Regions from separate parts of the Aestuariicoccus sp. MJ-SS9 genome, predicted to be linked through region 1. Evidence: riboswitches for the same ligand, from Rfam matches in the RefSeq annotation. Region 1 holds a riboswitch; the other holds the start of a gene.
The links. Region 1 has a riboswitch for cobalamin ahead of RXV88_RS13835 (hypothetical protein). Riboswitches for the same ligand answer to the same signal wherever they lie in the genome.

Region 1 (6,555 bases):
CCCAGCTTGAGCGACGGCGGCTTCTTTTCGGTCTGATGCGCGGTCAGCGCCGCGCTGACGCCCGTCACGCCGGGCACCTGCCCCACGATCTCTTCTGCGGCGCGGCGCAGCGGCTCCATCTGACGGGCGATCTCGGGGCTGGGCGCCTCGATGACAAAGCGCACCTTGCCATCCTCGACGGTCAGCGCGCGAATCATGTCACGCGAAATCAGGTCGCCGCCGTCGGGCAGCGCCAGCCGCCGCAGCGCGTCTTGAACCTCTGTCCGGATTTGCGTCATGCCCATTCTCCCATCACTCCGCCAATTCACGCGGCGTCCCGAATATTGATTTCCCGAAGCCGCGTCCTAGCAGCATGTAAAAGTTTTCATACAGCCTCAAAATTGAGCGAACTGCCTGAATTCATACAAAATTTCCTATGCACTTGCTGCATAGCAGCATTGTCGAAGCGCGGTATTGTGCATCTGCAGCATGTGCCCCATCTTGAGTTCAACAAAGCCAACCACGAACTCATAGGCTTCTGACATGACATACGCAAACACGACCAACACCCGCGCCGGCAAGGGCTTCTCGCTGCGCCTCGACGCGCTTATCGAAACCTTCCGCGACCGCATGGCGCGCCGCCGTCTCTACAAGCAGACGCGCAGCGAGCTCATCGCGCTCAGCGACCGCGAACTGGCCGATCTGGGCCTGCACCGGTCGATGCTGAACCGCATCGCGTGGCAAGCCGCCTACGGCGACTGAGAAATTCGAAAGGGGTCCTCCTCCCAATAGTCCCTTTCGAACCCGCACCGGCCTTTCCTCCCATCGGTCGGCGCAAAACGGAACCCACGGGTTCCAAATTACGCGGTAGCCCCTCTCCTCCTCCCTGGGGCGGTCGTGATCAGCGGTGGCACCCATCCTCCTCCCGGGTGTCACCGCACTGAATTCGGGGCCACGACCCCAACACTTCGCGGCCCCCTCTCCTCCTCCCTGGGGCAGTCGTGATCCGCGGTGGCGCCTCTCCTCCTCCCTGGCGTCACCGCACCTAATTCGGGGCTCAGGCCCCAACGTTTCGCGGCCCCCTCTCCTCCTCCCTGGGGCAGTCGTGATCGGCGGTGGTGTCCATCCTCCTCCCGGGCACCGCCGCCTCCCTTTCCGGGGCCATCGGCCCCAACAAATTTCGCGGCTCCCCTCTCCTCCTCCCTGGGGCCGTCGCGAATTGCGGTGGCGTCCATCCTCCTCCCGGGCGTCACCGCACTAGGTTTCCGGGGCAGCAGCCCCAACGACGGATTGCGCGCCCCTCTCCTCCTCCCTGGGGTTAGCGCATGACTTCACGGCGGCGCACGCACACGTGCGTCGCCGTTTTTTCATGCGTGACCCGTCAAGGGCCGTGGCGGCCAGCGTTTCGGAACAACCCGGACGCACATCCTCCGCCGCGCGGCACGCGCTCGGGGCATCTGCGACTGGTCTGTCCCGGGTCTGAACCCAAAGGCCCTAGTGCAACCGGCCCGCCCGTCCGCCGCGCCGCGCCGGCCGGCGCGGATCGCAGACCGAGGCCTGCGCCAGATAACCCGCGAAAAGCCGCGCCGCGCGGCTGGCCGTGGCACAGCACCCGATGCGCCCCAGCGCCTCGGCCGCGGCCGCAGCCGGGGCTGCACCGCAGGGCAGGCTCAGCGCCCATTCCAGGAACCCAGCCCGCGCGGCATCCTGCGCCTCGGCGCTGTCGATGCTCTGCAGACCGTCGAAAATGCGCCGCGCGGTCATGCGCGGCCTCTCAGGGTGGTCATGGGCAATGCCCCTTTCCTCGTGATCCGCGCCCCGCGGACCTTTGGGGCGCCGCGCATCCCTGCGCGACGCGGTCGGTCTCACCCAAGGCTGGTTTCCGGACTGCGGCGGGCGGGCCTCGCGCCGATGGCGACCTGACCCTGCCTGCCGCGCCTTCCCGGGGACATCCCCAGTGACCTTTGCGGCAGGCCTCCCGCCCTCACCGTTGCGGGGGCAGTGCCGGACTTTCACCGGCTTCCCAATTCTCCGTGGCAGGCCACGGCACCTTGAGATCCGCAGGCTATGTCACCCCGCCCCGAGTCGCCTAGACCCAAAACCGGCATTCCGACGCCGCGATACGCCAAGCCGGGCCTTGGCCTTCGCCGCCCCTTTGGGTAGACGGACAGCAAAAGGACACCCGGCGCGGCGCTTCGGCCGCCCGAAAGGCAGAGGACAGCTTCCATGGCCATGGAAAAGACCTTCGACGCAACAACAGCCGAGACGCGCATCTACGAGGCATGGGACCGCGCAGGCGCCTTCGCCGCCGGGGCCAACGCCAGCCGCGAAGCGACCTTCAGCATCATGATCCCGCCGCCCAACGTGACGGGCAGCCTGCACATGGGCCACGCCTTCAACAACACGCTGCAGGACATCCTGGTGCGCTGGAAGCGGATGCAGGGCTTCGACACGCTCTGGCAGCCGGGCACCGACCACGCAGGCATCGCCACGCAGATGGTCACCGAACGCGAAATGGCCGCCAACCAGGAACCCTCGCGCACCGAGATGGGGCGCGAAAAGTTCCTCGAACGGGTCTGGCAGCAGAAGATCAAGTCGCGTGGCACCATCATCGGGCAGTTGAAGCGCCTCGGCGCCTCCTGCGACTGGTCGCGCGAGGCCTTCACCATGTCCGGCGCCCCCGGCGCGCCCGCGGGCGAAGAGGGCAATTTCCACGACGCCGTGATCAAGGTCTTCGTCGACATGTACGAAAAAGGCCTGATCTATCGTGGCAAGCGCCTGGTGAACTGGGATCCGCATTTCGAAACCGCGATCTCGGACCTCGAGGTCGAGAATATCGAGGTGCCGGGCCACATGTGGCACTTCAAATACCCGCTCGCGGGCGGGGCCACCTATGAATACGTGGAAAAGGACGAGGACGGCAACGTCACCCTGCGCGAGACCCGCGATTACATCTCGATCGCCACCACCCGCCCCGAAACCATGCTGGGCGACGGCGCGGTGGCGGTGCACCCGGGCGACGAACGCTATGCGCCCATCGTCGGCCAGCTCTGCGAGATCCCCGTGGGCCCCAAGGAACACCGCCGCCTGATCCCGATCATCACCGACGACTACCCCGATCCCGATTTCGGCTCGGGCGCGGTCAAGATCACCGGCGCGCATGATTTCAACGACTACGCGGTGGCCAAACGCGGCGGCATCCCCTGCTACCGGCTGATGGACACCAAGGGCCACATGCGCGACGACGGCGTGCCCTATGCCGAGGCCGCCGCCATCGCGCTCGAGGTCGCCCGCGGCGAGCGGACCCTGACCGAGGCCGAGACCGACGCGCTCAACCTCGTCCCCGACCACCTGCGTGGTCTCGACCGCTTCGAGGCGCGCAAACGCGTCATCGACGAGATCACGACCGAGGGCCTCGCGGTGATGACCCGCACGGGCGACCCGCGCCTCGGCAAACCCGCGAAAAAAGCCGAAGAGGGCTCGCAAGAGACCGATGAGGTGCCCCTCGTCGAATCCAAACCGATCATGCAGCCTTTCGGCGACCGCTCGAAAGTGGTGATCGAGCCGATGCTCACCGACCAGTGGTTCGTCGACACCGACAAGATCGTCGGCCCCGCGCTCGACGCCGTCCGCGATGGCACCGTCGACATCCTGCCCGAACGCGACAAGCGCGTCTATTTCCACTGGCTGGAAAACATCGAGCCCTGGTGCATTTCGCGCCAGCTCTGGTGGGGCCATCAGATCCCGGTTTGGTATGGCTTCGACATCGAAACCAACGATTTCACCGACGACGAGAACGACGGCGCGCTCGACCTCGTGGAAATGGGCCGGCTCCTGTCGGACCAGTTCCTGACCACCGGCACCGACCGGCACCATTGCGCCGCCGATTTCCACGCCGTGCATGGCCAGTTCCGCGACGTGCTCGACGGGCTGCCCACGCCGCTCAACCACGCCCGCGTGGTCGAGGTCGCCGACCGCGCCGCCGCGGTGCACCGTCTGGCCGAAAGCCTCGCCGAATATGAAACCACCCAGGATCCGACCCGGCTGGTCTACCCGGTCTGGCAGGATGCGGACGTCCTCGACACCTGGTTCTCGTCCGGCCTCTGGCCCATCGGCACGCTGGGCTGGCCGGAAGAGACCGAAGAGCTGAAAAAGTACTTCCCCACCTCGGTCCTCATCACCGGCTTCGACATCATCTTTTTCTGGGTCGCCCGGATGATGATGATGCAATACGCGGTGGTGGGCGAACGCCCCTTCGACACGGTCTATGTCCACGCGCTGGTGCGCGACGAGAAGGGCCGCAAGATGTCGAAATCCGTCGGCAACGTCATCGACCCGCTGGAACTGATCGACGAATACGGCGCCGATGCGGTGCGCTTCACGCTCGCCGCCATGGCCGCCATGGGCCGGGACCTGAAATTGTCCAAGGACCGCGTCGCGGGCTACCGCAACTTCGGCACCAAGCTCTGGAACGCCGCCCGCTTCGCCGAGATGAACGAGGCGGTGGGTTCGGACGGCCGCATCCCCCAGACCACCGCGCCGCTCAACCGCTGGATCGTCGGCGAGACCGCGCGCATCCGCGAAACCGTGGACGAGGCGCTGACCGGCTACCGGTTCAACGACGCCGCCAACGCGCTTTATGCCTTCGTCTGGGGCAAGGTCTGCGACTGGTACGTGGAATTTTCGAAACCGCTCTTCGGCTCGGACGACGCCGCCGTCGTGGCCGAAACCCGCGCCACCATGGCCTGGGTGATCGACCAGTGCCTGATCCTGCTGCACCCCTTCATGCCCTTCATCACCGAAGAGCTTTGGGACACGCTGGGCGACCGGCCCAAAATGCTGGTCCATGCCGACTGGCCGACCTACGGCAGCGACCTGATCGACGCCGAGGCCGAGGCCGAAATGTCCTGGGTCATCGGGCTGATCGAAGGCGTGCGCTCGGCGCGCGCCCAGATGCACGTGCCCGCCGGGCTCTACTTGCCGCTGCTGGTCAAGGACATGGACGCCGCGGGCCAGGCCGCCTGGACCCAGAACGAGGCGCTGATCAAGCGGCTCGCGCGGATCGACACGCTGGAGACCGTGAACACCTTCCCCAAAGGCTGCGTCACCGTGCCCGTGGGCGGCGCGACTTTCGGCATGCCGCTGGCCGACCTCATCGACGTCAACGCCGAAAAGGACCGGCTGGAAAAGGCGCTGCAAAAGCTCGGCAAAGAGCTGGGCGGCCTGCGCGGGCGGCTCAGCAACCCCAAGTTCGCCGCAAGCGCGCCCGAGGACGTCGTCGCCGAAACCCGCGCCAACCTGGAAGCGCGCGAAGAGGAAGAGGGCAAGCTCAAGGAGGCGCTGGCGCGACTCTTGGAAATCGGCTGACGCGCCGGCCTATCCGGCCAGCGCCCGGGTCATGCGGATCACCGTGGGGCCGGGCGCGTCGAATGCCGCCAGCAGCGCCTGCTGCAAGGCGCTCAGCGTCTCCGGCTCTTTGGCCCCTGCGCCATAGGCGCGGGCCAGCGCCAGGAAATCGGGGTTGCGCGCGACGACAGCGTTGGGCGCGATCTGCGAGGCGATCATCGCCGCCTCGATCTCGCCCAGCTTGGCGTTGTCCCAGATCAGGATCGGCAGCGGCAGGCCCAGCTCGACCGCCGTGCCCAGCTCTTGCACGGTGTATTGAAAACCGTAATCGCCCAGGATCGCCACCGTGGGTTTGCCGCGCCGCGCCACCGCCCCGCCGATGGCGGCGGGCAAGGCGTAGCCCAGCGTGCCAAAGCCGTAGGGATGGTGCCAATGGCCCGGGCGCGGCATGTCCCAGACCTCTTTCACCGCATAGGCGAACTGGGTCATGTCGGAATAGATCATCGCATCCTCGGGCATGACCGCCCGCAGGGCGTCGGCCACCGGCAGGATGCCCGGCCGCTCGGCGTCGATCTCGGCGCGCCAGCGCGCGCGGGTGCGGTCCACCTCTGCGGCGTCCCAGCACGGCGCGCGGTCCTCGACCCGCGCGGGGATCGCCACCGCCATGGCCCTGAGGAACGCCCCCGCATCGCCCAGAAGCGGCATGTCCCCCGCGCCGCAGGCCGCCAGCACCTCGGCGTCGATATCGACCCGGATCGTCGGGCAGTCGTGGCCGAGATGATCGCGCCAGAGATCGACCTCGGAAAGCTCGGTGCCGATGGCGATCACCAGATCGGCCTCAGCCGCCACCTGCGCCGAATCGGGCCGCGCCAGGGTCGAGCCGAAGAAAAGCGGCGTCCCGGGAGGCACGATGCCCCGCCCGGCATAGGTGACGAAGGACGCGGCCCCGGTCTGGCGCAGGATGTCGGGCACCGCGCCCGCCCCGGCCCGCGCCCCGCCGCCGAAGACGAATAATGGCTTTTTCGCCGCGAGGATCCGGGTGATCGCCATGGACAGATCGCCGTGGCTGACCTGCGGCAGGCCCGACGCCGCCGGGCGTGCCGGGGCCGGTGGCGCGTTGCGCCCGGCAAGTGCTATGGGCACCTGCAGGTGTTTGGGCCGCGGCCGCGCGGTGGCAAATTCTGAAAATGCCCGGTCGATCAGGGCATAAGCGGCCTCGGGGCTGCGCGC
Region 2 (6,555 bases), on a different contig from region 1:
TCACCGGCACCTCCGCCGCCGCCTCGGCCATGGCCGAGGAACGCGGATCGCGCGCCAGCGGCGTCACCGACACCAGCCGGTCGGGGGCCAGCAGCAGCGCCAGCTGATCGGTGCACAGGTTCAGCGACACCACCCGCTGCGGTGCCGCCATGGCCGCCGCGCCCGCAAAGAAGAGCGCGGCCACCAGCGATATGAACCTAGAAGGACGCACGGACCCCGAAATACGCAGCCCGCCCCGACTGGCCGTAGCCCGGAACGGTCTGGTAATCCTCGTCCAGCAGGTTCTCGAGGCGCAGATAGGCCTGCGCCTCGTCGGTCAGATCGTAGGTGAAGGTGGTGTTGATCAGGCCGTAATCCACCAGCCCGCCTTCGCGGTCGGCCTCGTAAAGCCCGGTCACCGTGACACCCGCGCGCTGGCCCAGATCCGCCGACAGCGACAGCGCCAGCGTGTGGCGCGGCACGGTCGTGGTCCAGCTCGAGCTGTCCAGCGTCACGTCGGCATCGCTTTCGGTCAGCGTATAGCTGCCGTCGAGCCGCACGCCCTGGCCCAGCGTCAGACCGCCCGCCAGCTCCAGCCCCTTGCGCGTCGCGGTGCCCGACCGCTGGGTATAGGCGAAGGTGGTGAAGCTGTAGTCGATGATGTCCTCGGCCTCGATATAAAAGGCGGTGGCGCGCAGATAGGCGTCCTCGCCCCAGCGCTTTTCGATCCCCAGATCGAAGGATTTCGAGGTCTCGGGCTCCAGGTCCGGATTGCCCGCGAAGGCCGCGAAAAGCTCGTAATTCGAGGGCGCGCGATACCCCGTCGCCGCATTGGCGCGCAGGATCAGGTCGGGCTGCACCCGCCACACGGCGCTGAGCCGTCCGGTGGTGTAGCCGCCGTATTCCGAATGGTCGTCGTGACGCAGCGCCAGGCTCAGGTCGATGTCGCCGGAGGGCGCGTAGGTCAGCTCGCCGAAGACCGAATTCACATCCGTCTCATGCTCTTGCGCCGACCCGTAGGGCCCGAATGAGCTGGCCCCGGCGATGTCGTCTTCGTAGCGTTCGACGGTGCGCTGCAGGCCCAGAACCGCGCGCGTACCGGCGTTCAGATCAAAGCCCGCCTGATAGCTCAGCTCGGTCCGCCGGCCGGTATACTGGAACTCGAACGGGTAGGGCGTTCCGATATAGGCGCCGTCGGCCACGCCGCTGAAGGTGTCCACGCTGGTGCCGCTCAGCACCCTGTCCGACACGAAGGCCGAGGCCGCCAGCGTGTGATCCACCGCGCCGGTGGTGAACGAAAGCGCCGCGCGCAGGCCGCGCTGGTCGCGCTCGGTCACATCGTCGGGCGTGCCGTCATAGACGTTGCCCGCGCTCGATTCGTCATAGTCGAATTCCGAGGTCTCGGTGAAGGCCGACACCTCCAGCGTGGCTGCGCCGATGTCGTAGCGGCCCGAAAAGCTCAGCCGCCGCGCCTCGAACCCGTCGGCCTCGCCGTTGGTGTCGTTGGGCGCGACCGTCCCGAGGTCGGGCGCATCGGTGTCGCCCGCCGAAAAGCCATCAGTGGCGAGATAGGACAGGGTGACGCTCGTCTCATAGCCCGCGCCGCGCGCCAGCGCGCTGACCGAGGCCCGGCGGGTGTTGAAGCTGCCCACTTCGAACAGCGTGTCGAAGGACACGCCGTCGCGCGCGGCCCGCTTGGTGGTGATGTTGATCGCACCCCCCAGCGCCTCGGACCCGTAGATCGCCGATTGCGCGCCGCGCAGGATCTCGATCCTGCTGATATCCGAGGTCAGCAGCGACCCGAAATCGAAGGCCACCTGGGTGCCCGAAGGGTCCGACACGTCGATCCCGTCCACGCGCACCGCGACGTTGTTCTGGCTGATGCCGCGCAGGCTCAGCCCGGTCACGGCGCCCACGGGGCCGGTGGCGCGCAGGGTGACGCCCGGCTGGCGGGCCAGGAAATCGACCACGCGCACCTCGCCGGTCTCTTCAAGGTCTTCTTCGGTGATCACATCCACCGACACGCCGGTCTGCAGCGTCGTGGTCTCTTCGAGCCCGGCAAAGACGGTGATGGCGTCGAGATCCATCGCCTCTTGTCCAAAGGCGGGCAGGGCGGTTAGCGCAATAGCGGAAACCGAGGTGAGAAAACGGGTCATTGCGATCCTTTCCAGATCGTGGGCACGGGCCGTGCCCGGGGTCTTTGATCTTGTCTTTGGAAAGGCTCGGCCCCTCCGCCAACGGTGAGTTGATGTCACCACGCCGGAGAACCGTCACCGTCCGCGCGCCCCGCGCGTCGGTAGGGTGATCGCTTCGGCAGGTCTCCTGACTTGCGGGTCGCTGCGTGACACGGGCCTTCCCGGGGAATCCCCAGTGGCATGTACCGGTCACGCTCGCCGCCTACAGTTGCGGGGGCAGTCGCGGCTTTCCCGAAACGGGGGACCGCGTTCCCTATTATCCAGGGCTCTCACCCAGGACCGAAGCAATACCGGTCCTACGCCCGCGCGCAGAGTCGCGCAAGCCCGCATTGCGACGCTCGCCGATTTGGCGACGACATGGCGCAGCGGATGGCCCCTTCAGGCCAGGTAGGTGCGTTCGTCCAGAGGGGTCTTTCGGATCGCGCGCATCAGATCGCCGACGAACTTGTCCTCGGCGCGGTTCATGTGCTTGCGCGGGTTCACGATCAGGAAGATGTCGACCGCCGGGGGCGCCTCGTAGGGCGGCAGCCGCCAGAGCAGCCCGCGCTCGACGTCGTTCTGCACCACATGCACCGGGAAGGCGCCGATCCCCATGCCGCACATGACCATGCGCCGCACCTCTTCCAATTGCGAGGACCGCCCGGTCACCTCGCGCGTCAGCCCCCAGTCGTTGCGCAGGATCACGATCTGGCGCAGGGCGTTGTCGATCTCTTCGGTGTCGAAGGCCACGAAGGGGTGATCGCGCAGATCGTCCATCTTCAGGCCCTCGCGGCCGAAGAGGGGATTCGTGCGACCGCAGAAAAAGCCAAAGAATTCGCGGTACATATGCATGTATTCCAGATCCGGAAGCTGGCGGTTGACCAGACAGATGCCGAGGCTGGCCTGGCGTTCGCGGACCTCCTGGATGACGTTGCCGCTGGTCTCGACCCGGATGCTGAAGCGCACCTTGGGATGATGCTGGGCGAAATGGGTCAGCTGGCGGTCGAGCAGCGGGGTGATGACATGGCTGGCCACCAGAATGCGCACGTCGCCCGAAAGCTCGTTCCGCGCCTGCCCCAGGCTGTCGGGCAGTTGCGACACGCCGTGAAAGAGCGCCCCCGCCTCGCTATAAAGCCTGCGCCCCGCCGAGGTCAGCCGAAACTCGCCCTTGCCGCGTTCCACAAGGCGGCAGTCGAGCTCGGTCTCGAGTCGTTTGAGCGCGAGGCTGACCGCGGGCTGGCCGCGCAGCAGCCGGTGGGCGGCGCGGGTGATGCTTTGTTCCTCGGCGATCACCAGGAAGGTGCGCAGCAGGTTCCAGTCGAGCTGGAAGGCGAACTTGTTGTCGGGATCGGTTATCATGATTTCAGTTAATGCAATTCATTCCTCGGATCAATTGGCTTAATTGCCTGGACGCGTGCAATAGTCCCGGCAAGGAGAGATTCTGTGTCAGACACCACCGCCGACCGACGCCCCTGGCTGCTTCTGACGCCCGCGCTGTTGTTCATCACGGTGCTGGTGGTGATCCCGATGGCGTTCATCCTGGTCTATTCGTTCTATGAGAACATCGACCTGGCGGTGGATGTGCCGGCCTTTCAGTTCGGCAATTGGCAAGAGCTGCTGACCGACGGGTATTACCACATGGCGATCTGGAAGACGCTGCGGCTGTCGGTGATCGTGACGGTGCTGGCGGCGGTGATGGGTTATATCCCGGCCTATGTGATCGCGATGACGAAGTACCGGCACAAGTGGCTGCTGCTGTTGCTGCTGATCCTGCCGTTCTGGGTCAGCTTCATCATCCGCACGCTCAGCTGGATCCACATCTTCGGCAATCAGGGCGCTCTGAACGGGCTGCTGACGTGGCTGGGGCTGATCGATATGCCGCTGTCGATGATGTATACCGAATTCACGGTGATCGTGGGGTTCATCCACGTCTTCCTGCCGTACATGATCCTCAACGTCTATGTCAGCCTCGAAGGCATCGACCCCAATCTGGAACCGGCCGCGCGCACGCTGGGCGCGACTCCCTGGCAGGCCTTCCGCGAGGTGACCTTGCCGCTTTCGCTGCCCGGGCTGGCGGCGGGGTCGCTGCTGGTCTTCGTGCTGACGGGCGGCAGCTATGTGACGCCGCTGATCCTTGGGGGGCCGGGCGATTTCATGTTCGGCAACCTGGTCTATGACGCCGTGGTGACCGAGCTGAACTGGCCCATGGGGGCGACGCTGTCGTTCACTCTCTTGGTGCTGCTGGGTTCGGTCGTGCTGATCTACAGCAAGTTCATGGGCATGGACCAGCTGTCCAAGGCCTTTGGGAGGTAGATCATGCGCGTCTGGTCGTTGCTGAAATTCTACACTCTGCTGGTCTACAGCTTCATGTTCGCGCCCATCGTCGTGGTGCTGATCCTGGCGTTCAACTCGTCGCAATTCGGCGGCTTCCCGATCGAGGGCTTTTCGCTGCGCTGGTTCTATGAACTGGCCGAGAACGAGGCGATCATCCGCGCGCTGCGCACCTCGATCGTGCTGGGATTCCTGACCGCCGTCATCGCCACGACGCTGGGGATCCTCGCGTCGCTGGCGCTGGTGCGCTACCAGTTCCGGGGCAAGAACTGGATCACCACCTTCCTGATCTCGCCGGTGCTGGTGCCCGAAACGGTGCTGGCGGTGGGGCTCTTGATCTTTCTGCGCTGGCTGCACATGCCGCGCAGCTTCGCGCTGCTCTTGATCGGCCATTCGATCATCGCGCTGCCCTTCGTCGTGCTGGTGGTGCAGGCCCGGCTGATCGGGATCCGCCGCGATTACGAAGAGGCGGCGATGTCGCTGGGCGCGAGCCCCGTGCAGACGTTTTTCCAGGTGACGCTGCCGCTTTTGATGCCGGCGGTCTTCGCGGGTGCGCTTTTCGCCTTTACGATTTCCTTCGACAACATCACCGCCACGATCTTTTGGCGGCCGTCGGGGATGGAGACCGTGCCGACCCAGATCTTCGGGATGCTGCGAAATTCCGTCAGCCCCGAGATCAACGCGCTGGGCTTTGTGATGATCTGCATCACGGTCGGTGTGCCGCTGCTGGCGGGGGCGCTGGCGCGGTATTTTTCACGCAAGAAAGTCTGAATGAACCACAACAGGGAGTACAGAACATGACCAGAAAAATGGATGACACCACCCGCTACGAGCGCCTGCGCGAGGCTGTGGGCAACGGCGACGTGGATCGCCGCACGTTCTTTGGCCTGCTGGGCGCGGCGGGGATTTATTCCGGCCTGTCAGGCGGGATCATGACGGCCATGGCCACCCAGGCCCGCGCCGCCGGCACCGAGCTGCATTTCGAAGGCTGGGGCGGCGTCGTGTCCGAGGCTTTGCGCGAGCACGCCTTCAACCCCTATGAGGCCGCGTCTGGCAACACCGTGGTCGACGCCACCTTCGGCGGCGAGAACGAGGTGCTGACCAAGGTCAAGGCCGCCGGCAACACCGATGGCCACAACATCCTGCACAGCTCTGGCGTCAGCTGGTACAAGCGCTGGGTCGACAGCGGCTATCACGTCAAGCTGAACGAGGCCAACATCCCCAATATGGCCAATGTCATGACCGCGATGATCGACCCGTTCCGCGCGATCACGCCTGACGGGCTGTCGGCGGTGCCCTACGATTACGGCACCACGGGGATCGCCTATAACACCAAATACGTGTCCGAGGAGAAGGCCAAGGAACTGGGCGCGAACCTGCTGCTGGATGCCGAGCTCAAGGGCAAGATCGGCGGCTGGGGCGGCGACTGGGCCAACCGCGCCTGGTACGGCGCGCTGCAATCGGGCCAGGACCCGAACAACATTCAGGATTGGGACGCCGTCTGGGACAAGGCCCGCGAACACCGCGACCTGGTGCTGAAATACTGGTCCTCTGGCGCGGAACTGATGGATCTGCTGGCCAAAGAGGAAATCTATGTCACCGAGGCCTGGTCGGGCCGGGTGGCGGCGCTTCAGGCGCAGGGCCATCCCATCGCCTACATGGATCCGCCCAACGGGCTGGCGTGGATGGAATCGATGTTCGTGCTCAAGGGCTCGCCGCTGGAGGCGGCAGAGGAGCTCTTGAACTTCATGCTGGCGCCCGAGACCGCGCTGGCGGTGGCCGCGGGGCAGAAATACCCCTCGTCGCTCGACCCGACCAAGGTCGACATGCCCGACGAGGTCAAGGGCCTGCCCGCCTTCGATCCGACCGGCAAGCTCGAAGGGCTGGTCTTCCGCGATCCCGAGGTGTGGAACCCGCAGGAAAAGGACCAGTCCAAGATGTGGAACCGCGTTCAGAAAGGCGCGTAACCCTCTGGGGCGAGGGGATTTTACCCCTCGCCCGCATCCCTTCTTTGCAGACAGGACAACCACATGGCAGGCGTCGAGCTGAAATCCATCCGCAAGACCTATGG

Region 2: it holds a riboswitch for cobalamin, as region 1 does, so the genes downstream of both, RXV88_RS20720 (TonB-dependent receptor plug domain-containing protein) here and RXV88_RS13835 (hypothetical protein) in region 1, are expected to answer to the same signal.

The regions. Positions count from the first base shown of each region.
Region 1 is NZ_JAWHTD010000020.1:1,040-7,594, forward strand. It holds gene RXV88_RS13825 (Mrp/NBP35 family ATP-binding protein) at 1-278, opposite strand, end outside; gene RXV88_RS13830 (DUF1127 domain-containing protein) at 523-741, shown strand; gene RXV88_RS13835 (hypothetical protein) at 1,474-1,743, opposite strand; cobalamin riboswitch at 1,835-2,048, opposite strand; gene RXV88_RS13840 (valine--tRNA ligase) at 2,206-5,346, shown strand; gene RXV88_RS13845 (5-guanidino-2-oxopentanoate decarboxylase) at 5,356-6,555, opposite strand, start outside.
Region 2 is NZ_JAWHTD010000052.1:12,791-19,345, reverse strand. It holds gene RXV88_RS20725 (ABC transporter substrate-binding protein) at 1-211, opposite strand, end outside; gene RXV88_RS20720 (TonB-dependent receptor plug domain-containing protein) at 198-2,135, opposite strand; cobalamin riboswitch at 2,274-2,473, opposite strand; gene RXV88_RS20715 (LysR family transcriptional regulator) at 2,553-3,512, opposite strand; gene RXV88_RS20710 (ABC transporter permease) at 3,597-4,466, shown strand; gene RXV88_RS20705 (ABC transporter permease) at 4,470-5,255, shown strand; gene RXV88_RS20700 (PotD/PotF family extracellular solute-binding protein) at 5,282-6,451, shown strand; gene RXV88_RS20695 (ABC transporter ATP-binding protein) at 6,515-6,555, shown strand, end outside.